DNA from 3 places in the Mesorhizobium sp. GW821-FHT07A06 genome. Region 1 is predicted to be linked to each of the others. Evidence: predicted binding sites of a transcription regulator. Region 1 holds the regulator's gene; each other region holds the start of a gene.

Region 1 (6,554 bases):
TTGCGGACCGCGCTGTCATCGGAGTTGACGATTGGGATTCCGGCCTGGCGAGCGGCCGCGGAGACAGCGGCGATCGCCGGCTGGATCAGGTTTGAAGCCGGGCCGTAGATCACGTCTGCCTTGCCGGCGAGCGCGGCGATGCGCTGCTGGATGTCATTGACGTTGTCGATGCCGACTTCCACGACCTCGAAACCGGCCGCCGGTGCGGCCGCCTTGATCTTCTCGACCAAGGCAACGTCATTGGCCTCGCCCGGATTGTAAGGGACGCCGAAGCGCTTGGCATTCGGCAGCAGCTTCTTGGTGAAGGCCATGACAGCGGCGACATCCTGCAGATCGCTGGCGCCCGTCATGCCTTCGTCTCCGGCGTCCCACGACGGCACCAGCTTGGCCGCGACCGGATCGGTGACAGCGGCAAAGACGATCGGAATACCGGAACCGGCAAGCGCCTTCTTGGCGATCTGCGAGACCGGGGTGGTGATGGTGTAGATCAGCTTGGGCTGCTCCGCCTGCAGCTTGGCGATCATCTGCGGGACTAGCGATGCATCGAAATTGGTATGGCTCTCCGTGTAGACGACATCCTTGCCCTCGACAAAGCCATTGTCCGTCAGCGCTTTCTTGAACCCGGCTATGGCGGCGTTGAGCTGCGGATGCTCGCCGAAATTGGCGATGCCGATGCGAATCTGGTCGGCGGCGGCACTCCCCGCGCTGACCATCAATGCGCCTGCCAGGGCCAATCCCGACAGCCAAGCGGATTTCGACTTCAACATCATTTCCTCCCAGATTTGATCAGCGCCGCTCATCGGGACGGCAACTGCGGCGATCATGGTCAGTCCGTCGTCACCTGTCAAACATTATATATAATTCTTGCCATGGGCCACCATCATATATAATTTCCACATGCCCGACGATGGACGGATCGCGATGCAGGATCAGAACAACTCCACGAAAACCGAGGCTGCCTATCAGTTGCTGCGGCGCGATATCCTGACCACACGCCTCATGCCGGGCGCGCCGCTCAAGCTGAGCGCGCTGCGCGGTCAATACGGCGTCGGCTGGACACCGCTGCGTGAAGCCTTGTCTCGGCTTGAGGCTGAGCGCCTGGTTACGGCCATCAGCAATCGCGGCTTTGCCGTGGCTCCGGTGTCGCGGGCCGAACTCGAGGACCTGGCTCGCGCAAGGATGGTTGTGGAGATGCCGCTGTTCCTGGAATCGATCGGGAAAGGCGGCAGGGAATGGGAGGACGCGGTTGTCACCGCTCACTACCGCCTCTCCCGCTGCAAGACCGCGGTCGACGACCCCTCTGATGACGCGGTCGACCAATGGGACGAGAGCCACGAGGCCTTTCACGCGGCATTGCTGAGTGCCGCGACGTCCAACTGGCTGTTGCGCTTCCGCTCGACAATCGCCGATCAGTTGCGGCGGCATCATCGTTTTCTCGGACTGGCGCCGACATTGCGGGCGGCGGCCGGCCTCAAGCATGGCTATGGCGAGGCAATGGACGCCCTGCGCGAGGCGATCGCGATCGAGCATCACACCGCGATCATGGAAGCGGCCCTCGATCGCGATGTCGAGCGGGCGAAAGCGCTGATGACGGCGCATATCGGCTACACGCTGCATGTCTACGTTCACAGCGAGGACAGCGGCGCGAACAATTATACCGCACGCGCCGGCAGCCTGAAGGCAATTTCGGGATGACTTCATCGTTCTTTCTCTTGAGGCATGATCGTTGGCGTTTTGATTTCGTTTCGTTCCGCCAGGAAGGGATCGACCAACGACGCAAATCCAGCCTCTGGACGCCCTTGAGAAACCGATGCCAAGGTCCATCAAGAGGTAGGCCACAGGCGATTAACCAAAATGATTTCAATGCTCGCGTTGGCGGCGAAGGCGGTCGATCGCTGCGCACTGCCGGCGGCGGATAATTTCAGATGTCTTAACAAGTTCACTAAACTTTAAACAGTTGCGGAACACAACTGGAACAGATAGTGTTTGTTCTGGGTTTGTTTTTCGATTCCGATTCACACCCTTCGTTCAATGCCTGGGGGGCGCCATGCTGACGCGCAAGCAACATGAACTTCTGATGTTCATTCATGAACGGCTGAAGGAAAGCGGTATCCCACCCTCCTTTGACGAGATGAAGGAAGCGCTCGATCTCGCCTCCAAGTCAGGGATCCATCGCCTGATCACGGCGCTCGAGGAACGCGGCTTCATCCGCCGGCTGCCCAACCGGGCGCGGGCATTGGAAGTGCTGCGGCTGCCGGATTCGATCGCGCCAGGCCTCAACGCGGCAAAGAAATTCTCGCCTAGCGTCATTCAAGGCAGTCTTGGTCAGGGCGGCGTTGGCCGCCAGATCAAGCCGGCGCCGTCACGCTTGCCCTTTGCCGGGAATGACGACGACGCGGTCGCCGCCGTGTCGATCCCGGTGATGGGCCGTATCGCCGCCGGTGTGCCGATCGATGCCATCCAGCATCAGACGCATTCGATCTCAGTGCCGCCGGACATGATCATGGGTGGCGAACACTATGCGCTGGAGGTCAAGGGCGATTCGATGATCGAGGCCGGCATCTTCGATGGCGACACGGTCATTATCCGCAACGCCGATACGGCGAGCCCGGGCGAGATCGTCGTGGCGCTGGTCGACGAGGAGGAAGCGACCTTGAAGCGATTCCGCCGCAAGGGCGCTTCGATTGCCCTTGAAGCCGCCAACCCGGCCTACGAGACGCGCATTTTCGGGCCGGACAGGGTCAAGGTGCAAGGCAAGCTGGTCGGGCTGATCAGGCGCTACTGAGCAGGAGCGGCCGGCGTTTCGGGTTTTTGATAGGGCGGCAGTCCCCTCGCCTCACGCGAAAACTTTCGTTGTGCGTGCCAAGGCCGATACGGTCCGTCCACGGCGAAGCTGATGATTGGCGGACTGGTCGCCGATTGGCGGTCGAAGAAGACGGCGGCACTGCCCTTGCGTGCAAGTTGCCGTTTGGTGACGACGAGAACCAGCGGGTTGTGGCAGGCATCGTAGCCCGTCGCGTCATTGACAACGATCAGGTCGGCGAAGCCGCAGGCCTTCCAGGTAGCCTTGCGGTCTTCGACATGCGCGATGATCGCGCCAGACGGATGCCGGGCGAGACAGATGCCCTCCGTGCAATAAAACGGCGCCCCTGGCGGCAGATTGACGGCATCGGCAATATCGAATTGTCCCTCTGCCTTGTTGAACATCTCCGGTGCGACAATTGTTTCGGAGACCAGCGCGCGTTTCCAATTGTCGACGGTGAATTCGTTCGGGCGAGCCCGGCTGACCGCGAGTTCGCCACCGCCGATCGGCACCGCGACCAGGCGCGCGTCTTCCGAGATCAGCACATCCGGCGTGCGCGTATCCGACACCGTCAACAGGCCGGCGAGCGCGAATGGCACTGCCGCGAGCCGCAGCCATGTCGTCGCCATCGTTGCGATGACCAGTGCGATCGTCACCAGCAGCACCGAGTGCTGTGAAATCAGCCCGATCGCATCGACGGGGGAGCGTTCCGATATCCACGCCGATATGGCGATCATGGCCGTCAGCCCCTTGCCCATCACGTAGAGAAAGGGACCATCGGCACCAAAGGGCATCGCAAGAGAACTGAGAACAGCGAAAGGCATGACAATCAGAGAAACGATCGGCATGACGGCGAGATTGGCGAACAGGCTGAGCGGTGACACACGCTGGAAATGCCAGATGGCAAACAGCGCCGTGGCGCAGCCGGCAGTGATGGAGGTCATCGCCAACCCGCCCGTCGCCAGCAGGAATTTTCGCGTGAGAAAGCCCGGCAGGGACCGCTTTGGCGGCGGCGGTCTTGCCTTTCCCGCACGGTGATCCGCCCAGCCGGCATAGGCGCCGACCAGCGCGGCGGTCGCGGCGAAAGACATCTGGAAACTTGGACCGACCACCTCGTGCGGCGACACCACGATGACGGCGATTGCCGAGATGGCGAGGTTGCGCATGGTCAGCGCGGCGCGATCGAACAATACGGCAATCAACATTACCGCCAGCATGATGAAGCTGCGCTCGGCGGCAACGACCACGCCTGAGATGATGAGGTAGGCGGCGATCGACAACAGTGCCACGGCGGCCGCGTATTTCTTCACCGACCGACGCGCGGAAAAATCCGGGAACAGCGCGAAGGCACCGCGCAACAGCCCCATGATGGTGCCGGCGACCAGCGCCATATGCAGTCCGGAAATGGAGATGATGTGATAGATGCCGGTGCGCCGCATTGATTCGTTGATTTCATCGGGAATGCCGGCGCGCACGCCAACGATCAGCGCTGCCGCGATCTCGCCTTCGGCGCCGCCAACAACGCCCCTGATGTGGTCGGCGATGGCTTCGCGCGCATTTTCTATCCCTGAAAACAGGCGGGCCGACAGGGGCATCTCATTGTCGTCGGCGGAGATGATTCTTGGATTGCCAAGGAAGAAGCCGCTGCCACCGATGCCGGCAAAGTAGCTGTCGAACGAGAAATCGTAGCTGTCCGGCCGCACCGGACCTGTCGGCGGCAGCAGCTTCGCATAGCCCGATATCAGCGAGCCGGCTGTCATGTCGTCAGGTATCTTGCGCGCCGAGAGCCGCACCCTTTCCGGCGCGTAACGCAGTTTTGGCCGGGCCGTCGACGTCACATCTATGGTCAATCGGATGCGGCCGGTCTCCATGCGGTCGAGCGAGACGACACGGCCGGTCACTTGCGTCGAGATTTCCGAACCCAGCATCCGGGTGCCGGCCCGCCAGGTCTCGACCTTGGCGGCAAGCAGGCCCAACGCGCACATCAATGCCGCCATGAAGGCCAGATGGGTTTTCGGCCAGGAGCGCGAGACAAGCGCACAGATCACCATCAGCACGACGATCGCCACAGGCTTTGCAAAGTCAGGCTCCGCCGCCAGCGCGTAATAGCCGATCGCACCAGCGGCCAGGCAGACCGGCACCAGCAGGAAGGCGATGCCTCGGTCAAGTTCCAGCTCCGCTGCCGTCGTCACACTGTGGCGCAGGCGAGGCAAGGAGGCCTGGCCAATTTGCCGCCCGATACGCGCAATCCTGCCAGTGGCGGGCGGAATTTGTGCTGGGGTACCCCCTGGCAAAGGTTGGCTGCCGGAGCCGGGAACGAGAGGTGATGGCGGCAGCGAGGCCGGCGGCGGGATTGCAAACAGGGACCGTTCGCTGACGCCAACCACAGCGTCCTCGCCCTGATCCGAGCCCCGGCCACGTCCAGCCATCGGGTCTGCCCCTTGCACCCCTGACGCCCTATGCTACATGAACGCGCAACGCGCGAAAGTCCGCGCCGCCGCGCCCCGCTTCAGATGGTTTCCGAGAGTTTCATGTCCGACAAGGTCGTCACCCGTTTTGCCCCCTCGCCCACCGGTTACCTGCATATCGGAGGCGCGCGCACGGCACTGTTCAACTGGCTCTATGCCAAACATACCGCCGGCACGATGCTGCTGCGCATCGAGGACACCGATCGCGAGCGTTCGACCGATGCCGCGACGGCCGCCATCCTGGACGGCCTCACCTGGCTCGGTCTTGGCTGGGACGGCGATGCGGTTTCGCAATTCGAGCGCGCCCCGCGCCACCGCGAGGTCGCGGAGGAGCTCGTGCGCATGGGCAAGGCCTATTACAGCTACGAGACGCCTGCCGAACTGGAGGCGATGCGCGAGGCGGCTCGCGCCAAGGGTCTGCCGCCGCGCTACAATGGCCAGTGGCGCGATCGCGATCCGTCCGAGGCGCCAGCCGGCGTCAAGGGCGCAATCCGCATCAAAGCGCCGACCGAGGGCGAGACGATCGTCCAGGATCGCGTCCAGGGCGAGGTGCGCTTCCCCAACAAGGATCTCGACGACTTCATCATCCTGCGTTCGGACGGCAACCCCACCTACATGCATGCCGTCGTCGTCGACGACCACGACATGGGTGTCACGCACATCATCCGCGGCGACGACCACCTGACGAATGCCGCCCGCCAGACGGTGATCTACAATGCCATGGGTTGGGACGTGCCGTCGATGTCGCATATCCCGCTGATCCACGGCGCCGACGGCGCCAAGCTTTCGAAGCGTCACGGCGCGCTCGGCGTCGAGGCCTATCGGGCCATGGGCTACCTGCCGGAGGCGCTGCTCAACTACCTGGCGCGCCTGGGCTGGAGCCACGGCGACGACGAGATCATGTCGATCAAGGACATGATCTCCTGGTTCGACATTGGCGACGTCAACAAGGGCGCGGCCCGCTTCGATTTCGCCAAGCTGGAAGCGATCAATGGCGCGCATATGCGCCGCATGGCCGATGCCGAACTGTTCGACATCTTCATCGCCACCCTGCCCTATCTCGAGGGCGGCCCGGCGATGGCCGCGCGCCTTGACGACACGAAGAAGGCGCAGTTGCTGGCAGCCCTTCCGGGGCTGAAGGAGCGTGCCAAGACGCTGGTCGAGCTTGTCGATGGCGCGGCCTTCCTGTTCGCCACGCGCCCGCTGCCGCTCGACGACAAGGCCACGCTCTTGCTCAACGACGAAGCGCGCAAGATCCTGCGTGGCGCTCACGAAGCTTTGAA
Region 2 (6,554 bases), on a different contig from region 1:
CCAACGCCGCCGCCTGCTCGATCCGGAAACGATCATTGCCCGCATAATCGGGCGAGACGCCAAGCCGCAGGGCTTTGCCGAAACGATCCTTGAGCTGGCGAAGCAGGGCAAGACCGCCTTGCGCGTCCGCCACCAGATCGGGCAGGACCGCCAGCGACATCAAATCCCCCCATTCCAGGAGGTCGCTGTGCTGGAGAAGCGTGGCGCCCTTTTCGGTTTCGTCACGCAGATTGGCCTGGGTGAGCATGCGGCACAGATGCCCCCAGCCCGCACGGTTCCGGGGGTAGGCGAGAATGTCCGGCGTGCCGTCGCCGAAAACCAGCCGGCAGCCGGGGTGATAGGAGAGTTTTTCGACCTTGGCCTGCTGCCAGGCGCGCACCACGCCGGCAACGGTGTTGCGGTCGGCAAGGCCGATCGCGGAGAAGCCCAGCAGCTTGGCCGCGACCACCAGTTCCTCCGGCTTGGAGGCGCCGCGCAGGAAGGAGAAATTCGACTGGATGCCGAACTCGGCATAGGGGATGGCGGTCAGCGCGTTCATGCGAAGACCCCGTGCATGAACCAGCGCGGCGGCACCCGGGGGTTGCCATAAAGGCCTTGCCGGTAGAGCCAGAAGCGGCGGCCGTCGGCATCCTCGATACGGAAATAGTCACGGGTGGATGTCGCCGGATCGCTTGACGCCTCCCGCCACCATTCGGCGGCGATGCGTTCCGGACCCTCGACCCGGGTGACGCGGTAGAGCGCGCGCCGCCAGCGGAAGTGCAGCGGCGGCCCCTCCGGCATTTCGGTAGCGGGCACCTCGATGGGCTCGGGCGCGCGGAACAGCCGGATCGGCCGTTCCGGCGGGAAGATGGTTTTGGGCGCCTGCATCCTGTCCGGCTTCCTAGGCGGCGTGGTCCGGCGCGGGGCCTCGGTGAAAGGAATGATGGCGACGGCGCGTTCCGGCAGATGGCTTTCCACGGCGACCGGCTGCAGGACCGCGCCTTCGCCGAGCCGGGCGCGGATGCGGTCGGCGAACAGCGCGATGTCGGCGCCGTCGTCGGTCACGTCGCCCGTCAGGTCGGCCTGCGCCATGTCGAAGGCGGCGGCGGCCAGCACGGAGAGCCGCACCAGGTCGAAGCCATAGCCAGCATCGATACCTTGCTCGAGTGCCGCCAGCCTTTCATGGAACAGCTTCTGGATCAGCCGGGGATCGCGCATCGGCCGCGAGGTACCCAGAGCAATGCGGCTGACCGCGCCGTCGACGCGGAAGAGCAGCAGCGCCAGCGTCCGGGCGCCCTCGCCACGGCGCTCGAGATCGGTCTTCAAGGTCGTCGCCAGCAGGCCGACCAGGCGTTCGATGTCCTCGATCAGCGTGACGGGCTCGGCGAGATGGCGCTCGACCGAAAGCGGCGCGACGGGAAGACGCGGCGAGACCGCCTCGTCGAGACGGCCAAGCGCCTGGTCGAGGCGCAGCAGCAGGGCGGCGCCGAAGCGGCGGGCGAGCGGCGCGCGCGGTGCCGCCATGACGGCGCCCGCCGTGCGCAGGCCGACGCTCTCCAGGCTGGCGCGGGTTTCCGGCGCTATGCGCAATGCGGCGAGCGGCAAGGGTGCCAGCAGTGCTTCCTCCTCGCCCCCGGCGACGATGCGGTCGCCGCAAAAGCGTGCCGCCGCCCAGGCCGCTCCCGGCGTCGGGGCAAGGCCGGCGCGGACATCGAACCCCTGATGGAAGAAGCGCGACAGGATGTCGTCGAGCATGGCGCGTTCGCCGCCGAACAGATGGGTGCAGCCGGTGACGTCGAGGAACAGGCCGTCCGTCCCGTCCAGCGCCACCAGCGGGGTGTAGCGGTCGCACCAGTCGGCAAGGCCTTCGAGCAGGCGGCGGTCGGCTTCCGGATCGGCCTCGACGATGTCGATCGACGGATGCATGGCGCGCGCATCGGCAATGCCCATGTCGCGCTTCAGGTGCAGCGCCTCAGCCCGCTCGTCGAGGGCCGAAATGCGTTGCGCGTTGCCCTGGCGGTGGCTGACCACCAGTGGCGGATGATCCGACGACGGCCGGGAACGCCAGGACCGCCCCAGACGCTGCCGCAGGATCCTTTCGGCTGCCAAGTAGGGAAACCACAGCGACAGGATCCTTTGCCCGTTCCCGTTTTTCCTCGCCTCTTCTTTCGTCGAATGCGCGTTCATCGGGGTTCCACTCCAGTGTGAATTGTCCTGGCAAGGCCGTGCGGCTCTTGCCGATGGTAATGGTGAAGGCAGGGCGGCCGATCGAACCGGCGAGCGGCCCGGCGACCGTGGCGCGCGGCACGGCCGGCGCCGACGCGACGATGAGGCGGACGGGCGCCGCCGTCGGTTCTGGCTCGGCCGCCTGCCGCAGCAGGAACACCGGCCGGCCGGCGCTTGCCGCCCTTGCATGCAGCCGGCGCGTCGCGGTCAGGTCCAGCCGCTGCGGGTTGCCGCGGATTTCCAGGATGACGGCGGCGAGTGCCGTCATCCTGGCGGCCTCCTCGGCGACCCACAGCGCATCGACGAGCCTGGGCGCCTCGGAAAACAGCAATTGCCCGGGTTCGATGCCGAACGCGGCATGCAGCCCCCTGGCATAGGGAAAGCCGGCCTCGCCAAAGATCTCCGATGTACCGATCCACAGCACCGGCAGCCCGTGTGCCTGCTTCAGGATCAGGCTGGTGAGCGACAGAGCGAAGCCCGCAACGGCTCCGGCATCACGGGTTTGCCCGCCATGGATTTCGCTCAAGGCGGCTTTCGGCAAGCCGCCGCTCAGGGCGGCATCGAGGCGCTCGACGCCGGTTGGCAGGAAGGCATCCGGCAAGGCCGCGGCAAGGCCGCGCCGGACGATCGTGAGGTCGGCACTGGACGTGACATCGGCGCTGGCGTCGGCATCAAGCGTCGCGGCGGCCGGCGCCTGCAGGCGCTCGGGCAGCGTTCCCTCGATTTTCGCGATCTGGCGGCGCAGGGCAAAAACAGTCTCCCGCGCCACGGCGCTCATCGCCATGACGGTCAGCTTCCACTCACAATTGTTCCTGTTATGTTCCTATAGATTCCAGAGGGCGATTGAAGAGTCAAGCAGAGTCACAAGGAATTTATTCCTCATCCCCGCGCGCCTCATCCCTGTAATTTGCCTCGACCGGTGCGAAAGCCTATATGCCGGGATCAAAGGACAAAGCATGGCCCGCATCTACAAGACCCGCACCTGGCACGGCGAACTTGCGCCCTCGATGGAGGAGCTGGAGTTCCTCGCGCTGGAGGCCTATGCCCATTTGCCGGAGGAGTTTCGCAAGCTGACCGGCGAGATCGTCATCCAGATCGCCGAGTTCCCGACCGACGAAATCATGGACGACCTGTCGCTGGAAACGCCGTTCGACCTGCTCGGCCTGTTCGAGGGACGCGGCATCGCCGAGCGCTGGAACCCGCAGACCGGCGAAGGCCCGAACCGCATCACGCTCTATCGCCGCGCCATGCTCGACTACTGGGCCGAAAACGAGGAAACGCTGGGCGACATCGTCACCCATGTGCTGATCCACGAGATCGGCCACCATTTCGGCCTGTCGGACGATGATATGGAGCGGATCGAGGAAGCGGCTGAATAGGCTCGAAGAGAGGAAGCTCTACCAGTCGCTGAGCTTGGTGTCCGGCCCGTATTCCTGGCCGTCGACATCCTTCACCACGGCCTGGCCGCAGCGCATGGTCTTGGCTTTCTTGTCATAGGCATAGGTCGGCGAGCCGAACAGGTGCCAGCCCTTGTTAAGCGCCGCCGTCACCTTGTGGCAGAAGCTGGCGTCGTCCGGGCCGGTCAGAAAGCGGTAGAGTTTCATTTTCTCAAGTCCTGTCGTGAATGAACTTGGCCGCGATCATGCGCCGATGGCGGCTGCCTTCGCCAGCAGTTTTTCGGCCTGCGCCAGGTGCAGCCGCTCGACCATTCTGCCATTCAGCGCGATCACGCCCTTGCCGCTGTTTTCGGCAAGGGCAAACGCGTCCTTAACCAGGCGCGCCTCGGTCAGCGCCGCCGGCGACGGCGCGAAGGCGCGGTTGGCCGCGTCGATCTGGGCCGGATGGATGAGGGTCTTGCCATCGAAGCCCATGGCCGCCGCTTCCGCGCACTCACGGGCAAAGGCGTCGAGGTCGCGAAAATCGTTGGCCACGCCGTCGAGCATGTCGAGACCGCCGGCGCGCGCGGCCAGCACCATCTGCATCAGCCACGGCACGAGGTAACGCCGGTCCGGCGTCGCCAGCACGCCGGTGTCCTTGGCCAGGTCATTCGTTCCGGCAACGAAACAATTGAGCCGTGAGGCCGGATCGCGGCCAAGCTCGGCGATCGCGCCGATGTTGAGCATGGCCTTGGGCGTCTCGATCATCGCCCACAGCTTCACGCAGTCGGGGGCAAAATTGTCATCGAGCACGTCGCCGACCTCAAGGATATCGCGCGGTGTGGCGACCTTGGACAACAGGATGCCGTCGGGCTCGAATCTTGCCGCGGCCAGCAGGTCGTCGGCGCCCCATTCGCTGGCCAGCGCGTTGACGCGCACCACCATCTCGCAACGTCTAGCGGGGCGATTGGCGAAAATTCCGGCCAGCTTGTCGCGAGCGGCGATCTTGTCGGCCGGGGCGACGGCATCCTCGAGGTCGATGATGACGGCGTCGCAGGCAAGCTGCGCGATCTTGGCCAGTGCCTTGTCGTTGGAGGCCGGGACATAGAGCACCGAGCGGCGCGGGCGGTAGGGTTCGGTTGTCATGCTCGATCTATGCCGTCTGTGGGCGGGTGAGGCAAGCGTCCGACCGGTACCTGACACGAGCCAACCGCGAAAGCTTGCGCTCCCTTGCCTTCCGTTCTCTGCAGCTGTTGCGGAAGCGGTCTTTCCTCTCCCCCGTCGATCGGGGAAGAGGTGTCGAGCGAAGCTCGACGGAGTGGGGGTCGACCCTCGGATGCTAGGCGATGCGATGCTTGCGCCTAGCGCCCTTCCTATGTCTGTTCGCTGCGCTTGCCGGGTGGTTCCCCCACTCCGACTCGGCTTCGCCGAGCCACCTCTCCCCCTCCGGAGGGAGAGGAAAGGAGCCTCTGCACGAAAACTGCACATGCCTGCGGAAAAGCTCCTCGGATCCGCCCTGCGATCTCCCCACCCGCCTGCGAGACGGGGGGCATGCACAAGCGAGCAAAAACCTGGTCCCTGCCCTACCGGCTGCGCAGCGACGGCTGGTGGATGGCCGATCCGCCGCGCGCCAATCCCGCGGCGATCCTCATTCCCTTTGTCCGCAAGAGCCCGCCGCCAATGCGGCCGGATGCGATCAGGCCAGATGCCATCAGGCCAGATGCCATTAGGAAGGTCAGCTCATGACATCGTTCTTCACAGCGGCACCAAGCTATTGCAGCCGCTTCGGCGTTGCCGTGCTGCTGGTCGTGCTGGCGGATTTTCTCTTCTATGGCCAGCCCGCCGGCATCACGGTTTTCTTGTTCGCCCTCCTGATCGCCGCCGCGGTCGTGGCGGTGCATCCCGCGGCCTTCAGCGACGGCAGGGTCTGGCTCAAGTCCGCCGCCTTGCTTGTCGCGTTGCTTCCGCTCGCTGAAAACGTCAGCGCCCTGTCGGTAGCGATCGCGCTGGCGGCCCAGGTCGTGTTCGCGCTTTCGCTGAGCGGCCGCTTGCGACACCGCGCCGCCCGCATTGCCGGCCAGATCGTACTGTTCTGGCTGGCGGCACCGTTCCGGTTCGCCAATGACTTCATCCGCTGGCGCAAGGCCGCGCGCCGGTTCGGCGGGCGCCGCATCCGGCTGGCGGCGATCGCGGTCTGGGTGATGCCGCTGACGCTGGGCGCTGTCTTCCTGGCGCTGTTCGGCGCCGCCAACCCGGTCATCGACCACTGGCTGTCGCTGATCGACCTGATGAAGCTGCTCGATCTCATCCAGCTGGCCCGGATTGCCTTCTGGCTGTTCGTGCTCGCCGGCGTCTGGGCTTTCCTGCGGCCACGCCTGCCGCGATTCCGGCGGCGCACCCCTCGGCCGAACCCTCCCCGTGCCGATGCCCAACCGGCAGCCGTCCCGGACAGGCACGTCGTCGAGGACATGGTGTTCGGCAAGGCAGCCATCCTGCGCGCGCTCGTCGTCTTCAACATCCTGTTCGCGCTGCAGACCGGGCTCGACGCCACCTATCTGTGGGGCGGGGCAGCGCTTCCCGACGGGTTGAGCTACGCCGCCTATGCGCATCGCGGCGCCTATCCCCTGATCGTCACGGCGCTGCTTGCCGCCGGTTTTGTCCTTGCGGCGCTCAGGCCCGGCAGCGAGACCTCAGGGGATCCCGTCATCCGCCGGCTGGTCTATGCCTGGGTGGCGCAGAACATCATGCTGGTCATCTCGTCGATCCTGCGGCTCGACCTCTATGTCGGCATCTACGCGCTGACCTACTGGCGCATCGCCGCCTTCGTCTGGATGGTGCTGGTGGCGGCGGGCCTTGTGCTGATCATCGCCCGCATCGCGCTTGGAAAATCCAATGAATGGCTCTTGTCCGCCAATCTTCTGACGTTATCGACGATGCTCTATGCCTGCTGCTTCATCAACTTCGCGGCCACGA
Region 3 (6,554 bases), on a different contig from region 1:
TACGAACAGCGCATTTCGGTGGAGAAGGACCCTCAGGCCAAGGCGATCATGAAGAACGCACAAGGCGAGGAGTTCAAGCATTTCGGCATGGATCTGGAATTCCTGCTGCGCCAGAAGAAGGACTGGCGGGCGGAACTGAAGGAAATCCTGTTCACGACGGGCGATATCGTCAAGGCCGGCGAGCGGGGGGAGAAGAAGGTGGATTGATTGCCTTCGCCGGCTTTGCGCGAAGCCCGCAGGGTTCGGTTCACACCGCCGCGACGAACCCGTCCAGCACGCGTTTCTGCCCTGCCTTGTCGAAGTCGATGGTCAGCTTGTTGCCCTCGATGGCCGAGATATTGCCGTTGCCGAACTTCTGGTGGAAGACGCGGTCGCCGACGCTGAAGGCGGACGGCGTGTCGGAGACGGATTTGGCGACCAGTTCGCCGTCGATGGTGCGGCCCTTTACGCTCGTGCGGCCGGCGCCGTAGCCGCTGTCTGTCTCGCCATAGCCGATGCGCTCGACCTGGTGGCCGGAGCGCGAACCCCAGTTGCGGTCTGTCGCCTCGGTGCGGTTGGCCTGCGCGCGCTGCCAGCCGGGCGTAGAATAGGTGTTGGAGAAGGCGCCGGATTTCTCGGTGCCGCCATTGTTGGCGCCAACATTGTCGAAGCGCGACGCGCCGTAGGGGTTCTGGCGGCCGCCGCGGCCGGAGGCGAATGAGCCGCCGCCGTAGGAATTGCCATAGCCGCCATAGCTGTTGCCGCTTTCCGCGACCTCGACATGGGCCTCCGGCAGCTCCTCGAGGAAGCGCGACGGGATGGTCGATTGCCAGAGCCCGTGGATGAGGCGGTTGGAGACGAACCAGATATGCAGGTTCTTCTTGGCCCGGGTGAGGCCGACATAGGCCAGCCGGCGCTCTTCCTCCAGCCCGGAGCGGCCGCCCTCATCGAGCGCGCGCTGGTGGGGAAAGAGGCCTTCCTCCCAGCCGGGGAGGAAAACCGTCTCGAATTCGAGGCCCTTGGCCGAATGCAGTGTCATGATGGAGACGGCGTCCTGCCCGGCATTCTGCTCGGCATCCATGACCAGCGCCACATGTTCGAGGAACGAGCGCAGCGACTCGTATTCCTCCATGGAGCGGATCAGTTCCTTCAGGTTCTCCAGCCGACCCGGCGCTTCGGCCGAGCGGTCGTTCTTCCACATGTCGGTATAGCCGCTCTCCTCGAGAATGGTCTCGGCGAGCTCGGTGTGCGGCTTGGTTTCCAGCGCCTTCTGCCAGCGCTCGAAATTGGCGGCCACTTCGCGCAAAGCGGCGCGCGGCTTCGGCTTCAACTCGTCGCTTTCGGCGAGATTGCCGGCGGCCTCCAGCATCGGAATGCGCAGGGCGCGCGCCGTGTCGTGGATCTGGCGGATGGTGGCTTCGCCCAGGCCGCGCTTCGGCACATTGACGATGCGCTCGAAGGCGAGGTCGTCGCCGCTGTTGGCAACGACGCGGAAGAAGGCCAGCGCGTCGCGGATTTCCATGCGCTCGTAGAAGCGCGGGCCGCCGATAACGCGGTAGTTCAGGCCGAGCGTGATGAAGCGGTCCTCGAAGGCGCGCATCTGGAAGGACGCCCGCACCAGGATCGCCATGTCGTTGAGATTATGCTTCTGGCGCTGATAGGCCTCGATGGTCTCGCCGATGGCACGGGCTTCCTCCTCGGAATCCCAGGCGGCGTGGACATTGACCTTGCCGTCCTCGGGGTCGTTGCGGTCAGTAAACAGCGTCTTGCCGAAACGGCCCTCATTGTGGGCGATGAGATGCGAAGCAGCGCCGAGTATATGCGCGGTCGAGCGGTAGTTGCGCTCGAGCCTTATGATGGTGGCGCCGGGAAAATCCTTGTCGAAGCGCAGGATGTTGTCGACCTCGGCGCCGCGCCAGCCATAGATCGACTGATCGTCGTCGCCGACGCAGCAGATGTTGACTTTGTTTTCGCTCACGGCCGCACGCGAGCTTCGCTCGCGGGCCTCCGCGGGGGCGGCCTGGCCGGCCGACGCCTGGTCGGGCTTGCGGCCTTCGGCCGATCGCAGATCCGTCGACGTTGACCCACGCCCGCTGTCCGACCGCTGTGCCAGCAGGCGCAGCCACATGTACTGGGCGGTGTTGGTGTCCTGGTATTCGTCGACGAGGATGTATTTGAAGCGCCGGTGATAGTCCTTCAGCACATCCGGATTGGCCCGGAAGATGCGGATCGGGTGACAGAGCAGGTCGCCGAAGTCGCAGGCGTTCAGCGTCTGCAGCCGCTCCTGATAGGCCTTGTAGAGCTCGCGGCCCTTGCCGTTGGCGAAGCTGCGTGCGTCGCCCTCGGGGATTTCGGCGGGGCCGAGACCCTTGTTCTTCCAGCCGTCGATCATCTGCGCGAACTGTTTGGCCGGCCAGCGCTTGTCGTCGAGGCCCTCGGCCTGGATCAGCTGCTTGATCAGCCGCACGACATCGTCGGTGTCGAGGATGGTGAAGTCGGAACGCAGACCCGCGAGCTCAGCATGGCGGCGCAGCAGCTTCACGCCGATCGAGTGGAAGGTGCCCAGCCACGGCATGCCCTCGACATTGCCTTCGCCGATCAGAATCCCGATGCGCTGTTTCATCTCGCGCGCGGCCTTGTTGGTGAAGGTCACGGCCAGAATCTGCGAGGGGAAGGCTTTCCCCGTGGCGAGAATATGGGCGATGCGGGTGGTGAGCACGCGCGTCTTGCCGGTGCCGGCGCCGGCCAGCACCAGAACAGGACCCTCGGTGGTCTCCACCGCCAGCCTTTGTTCCGGATTCAGCCCCCGGAGATAGTCCGGCGCATTGTTGTGGCCGCCGCGGGCAGCCATGGCGCGCGCGGCAATGCCCGACGGGGCCGTGGGCCGCGCATTGGGTTCGTCGAAAAAGGGCATGTCTTCGGAAAAGCCGGACATCGTCCCCGAATGTAGTGATTCGGTTGGGAAAGACCAGAACTGTCTACGTTTTGTTCCCGGTAAAGCCGCTTATCCGGCCACCTTGGCACGCATGACGCTCAACCCGCCGCGCATTTGCAGCTAGACCGAGCACTGCCCCTGGGCCCGTGGCACAAGCTTGACAGGCGAGGCGGGCGGGAGAAAGTTGTGTGCCGGGCAGGAACGCAATGCCGGGTTGCCCATGGCCGCGAGAAGCGCGCAACAGTCGAAGGAGTATCATCTTGGCTGTAACCATCACCTCCCTTGTTCTCTTTCTCCTCGGTCTGACAATTGGCGCTGGCGGCATCTGGCTGGCCTCGCTGGGCGGCAGCTGGTACTACATCATATCGGGCCTCGCGTTCCTGATCACCGCATGGCTGTTCTACCGGCGCCGCTCCACCGCGCTGTGGCTCTACGCGGCGATCGTGCTCGGCACGCTGGCCTGGGCGGTGTGGGAAACCGGCTTCGACTGGTGGGAACTCGGCCCGCGCGGCGGCATCATCGTGCTGGTGGCGCTATGGCTGCTGACGCCGTGGGCGCGGCGGGGCCTTGCCGGTCCTGACGGGCGCGCGCCGCTGATCCTGGCCGTGCTGGCCTCACTGGCGGTGGCCGGCTATTCGATGACCACGGACCCGAAGGACATCGCCGGCGCGCTTGACACCGACAAGGTGACCCCCAACGCCAATCTCGGCGGCGACGTGCCGGCCGGCGAGTGGCACTTCTATGGCCGCACGCAATTCGGCCAGCGCTATTCGCCGCTCGACCAGATCACGCCGGACAATGTCGCCAATCTGCAGCCGGCCTGGACCTATCGCACCGGCGACGTGAAGGGGCCGGACGATGTCGGCGAGACCACATACCAGGTGACACCGCTCAAGATCGGCGACACACTCTATATATGCACGCCGCACAATTTCGCCATCGCGGTCGACGCCGCGACCGGCAAGGAAAAATGGCGCTACGACCCCAAGATCAAGCTCGACAAGGACCGCCAGCACCAGACCTGCCGCGGCGTGTCCTATTATGCCGATGCCGCCGGCGCCGCCGGCCAGCCTTGCGCGACCCGCGTCTACCTGCCGACCTCGGATGCCCGGCTGATCGCGCTCGACGCCGCCAACGGGCAGGTCTGTCCCGCCTTCGCCGAGGCCGGCACACTCAATCTCTTGACCAACATGCCATACCCGAAATCAGGCTATTACTATTCGACCTCGGCGCCGCTGATCGCGGGCGGCAAGATCATCGTCGGCGGCGCGGTCAACGACAATTATTCGACGCAGGAGCCGTCGGGCGTTATCCGCGCCTATGATGCGAGCACGGGCAAGCTGCTGTGGAACTGGGATTCCGGCAATCCGGACCAGACGACGCCGCTGCCGGCCGGCCAGACCTACACCGCCAACTCGCCCAACATGTGGTCGACGCCGAGCGCCGACGAGAAGCTTGGCCTGCTTTACGTGCCGCTCGGCAACCAGACGCCGGACCAGCTCGGCGCCGGACGCAGCGCCAATGTCGAGAAGTTCTCCTCCTCGATCACCGCGCTCGATCTCAATACCGGGCAGTTGAAATGGGTGCGGCAGACCGTGCACCACGACCTGTGGGACATGGACGTGCCGGCGCAGCCGAGCCTGATCGACATCACCAAGGCCGACGGCACGATCGTGCCCGCGCTGGTCGGGCCGACCAAGCAGGGCGACCTCTATGTGCTCGACCGGCGCACCGGCGAGCCGGTGATCGCGGTCAAGGAAGTGCCGGCGCCCGGCGGCGCCATCGAGGGCGACCATGCGTCGCCGACGCAGCCTTCGTCCGATCTCTCCTTCAACCCGAAGCCGCTGATCGAAGCCGACATGTGGGGGATCACCATGTTCGACCAGCTGGCCTGCCGCATCGCCTTCCACAAACTGCGCTACGAAGGCCGCTATACGCCGCCCTCGGTGCAGGGATCGCTGATCTATCCCGGTAATTTCGGCACCTTCAACTGGGGTGGCGTGGCGGTCGATCCGGTGCGGCAGGTGATGTTCGGCATGCCGACCTATCTCGCCTTCACGTCCAGGCTCGTTCCGCGCGCCGACGTGCCGGCGCCGGGCGACGACACCAAGGGCAGCGAGCAGGGGCTCAACCGCAATGAAGGCGCGCCCTATGCGGTTGTGATGGGGCCGTTCCTGTCTCCCCTCGGCGTTCCCTGCCAGGCGCCACCGTGGGGGTATGTCGCCGGGGTGGATCTCAGGACCGGCACGATCAACTACAAGCACCGCAACGGCACCGTCTACGACATGACGCCACTGCCGCTGCCGCTGAAGGTCGGGGTGCCCGGCATTGGCGGGCCGATGATCACCGCCGGTGGCGTCGCCTTCCTTGGTGCCGCGGTCGACGATTATCTGCGCGCCTACGACCTGACGTCGGGCAAGCAGCTCTGGCGGGCGCGGCTGCCTGCCGGCGGTCAGTCGACGCCGATGACCTATACGGTCGCCGACGGACGCCAGTTCGTGGTCATCGTCGCCGGCGGCCACGGCTCGGTCGGCACCAAGCCAGGGGATTATGTGATGGCTTACGCGCTGCCCAAGTAGGCAGTGGGTTGCCTAGGGGCAAGCTCGGCGAATTGACGATCAGCCGAGCCCGAGATGGCTTTTCAGGCTGGGCACCGAGCCCAGCACCTGGTTGGTCAGATCGGGGCCGGCCGCGGCTTCGGCTTGCTGGACCAGCGTCTCGCCAGCCTTCTGGATCTGCGCCAGATCGAGGCCGGATGCCTTGAGGGCAGCGAGGCCGTTGACCAGCGCGCCTGCCTTCTCGCTGAGAACGCCGCCAAGCGCGCCTTGCAGCGAGGACAGGAAGCCGCCACCGCCGCCGGCAGGGGCGGCGGCCATGACGTCATATTTCTGTGCCAGTGCATCGGCGCCCGGAATCTTGGCGAAGAAGGATGAGGCGCTGGTGCCTTCCGCCTCGTGCTCCAGTACCGAGAAAATGGTGCCGACGACCTTTTCCGTCGTTGCCTGGTCAAGGCCGGCCTTCTGCGAAACGGTGTTCACGATATCCTGTACGTCCATGACTTCACCTCAACCTTTGGTTTTCGTGTTTGCCGGATGGCGCTGGCGGACGCGGACCTTGACCATGGACTTCCGGCTCGCCGCTACAAAGGCCGCGCGCATCGCCAGGATCGCGGCTGCGGCAACGATAAAGGCGGTTGCCAGGATCGGCGAGGGCATGGTCATCGGCGGCTTCCTTTCAGATCGATCCTTTCAGGACCGTGGCCGCGCCATGGGGCGGCCGTATGGTCAGTTTCCCCCACTATTGTGGCGGTGCCATCAAGATTTGTCGTCGATGACAAAATTGTGATGACGCCAATTGGGATGATGGCGCCGCGCCTTGCCGGAGAGACGGGGCGTCACCGCTCCGTGACTGGACGATGCAAGGCCCACCCCTATCTTGCGAACGACGGGACGTCGCATCGAGATAGCGAGACCGAGGAGTGCGCCGATGACCAAATCCACCGCCACCGACAAGCCCGCCATCACCCAGGCGATGATCGACGCCTATGACGAATACACGCATCTGACGCTCGACCGCCGGCGCTTCATGGAACAGCTGACCAGGCTTGCCGGATCGGGTGCCGCGGCGGCCGCGATCGCGC

Evidence for each region. The regulator LexA, encoded in region 1, represses DNA repair genes until DNA is damaged. The targets are predictions, from matches to a motif close to TGTTCNNNNTGTGTTCNG.
Region 2: AC07SZ_RS10875 (ImuA family protein) is a predicted target of LexA. The motif match lies at 3,013-3,030, and genes of this name have one in related genera.
Region 3: AC07SZ_RS07770 (ATP-dependent helicase) is a predicted target of LexA. The motif match lies at 2,955-2,972, and genes of this name have one in related genera.

The regions. Positions count from the first base shown of each region.
Region 1 covers NZ_JBWKRC010000007.1:165,743-172,296, forward strand. The annotation lists gene AC07SZ_RS22685 (ABC transporter substrate-binding protein) at 1-767, opposite strand, end outside; gene AC07SZ_RS22690 (GntR family transcriptional regulator) at 922-1,695, shown strand; gene lexA (transcriptional repressor LexA) at 2,048-2,785, shown strand; gene AC07SZ_RS22700 (ComEC/Rec2 family competence protein) at 2,779-5,232, opposite strand; gene gltX (glutamate--tRNA ligase) at 5,335-6,554, shown strand, end outside.
Region 2 covers NZ_JBWKRC010000003.1:81,914-88,467, reverse strand. The annotation lists gene AC07SZ_RS10885 (error-prone DNA polymerase) at 1-538, opposite strand, end outside; gene AC07SZ_RS10880 (DUF6504 family protein) at 535-2,010, opposite strand; gene AC07SZ_RS10875 (ImuA family protein) at 1,952-2,989, opposite strand; gene AC07SZ_RS10870 (metallopeptidase family protein) at 3,162-3,584, shown strand; gene AC07SZ_RS10865 (DUF1737 domain-containing protein) at 3,603-3,809, opposite strand; gene AC07SZ_RS10860 (HpcH/HpaI aldolase/citrate lyase family protein) at 3,846-4,727, opposite strand; gene AC07SZ_RS10855 (hypothetical protein) at 5,133-5,327, shown strand; gene AC07SZ_RS10850 (DUF4153 domain-containing protein) at 5,324-6,554, shown strand, end outside.
Region 3 covers NZ_JBWKRC010000002.1:468,502-475,055, reverse strand. The annotation lists gene AC07SZ_RS07775 (ferritin family protein) at 1-207, shown strand, start outside; gene AC07SZ_RS07770 (ATP-dependent helicase) at 248-2,914, opposite strand; gene AC07SZ_RS07765 (glucose/quinate/shikimate family membrane-bound PQQ-dependent dehydrogenase) at 3,175-5,493, shown strand; gene AC07SZ_RS07760 (hypothetical protein) at 5,533-5,970, opposite strand; gene AC07SZ_RS07755 (hypothetical protein) at 6,029-6,259, shown strand; gene AC07SZ_RS07750 (dienelactone hydrolase family protein) at 6,401-6,554, shown strand, end outside.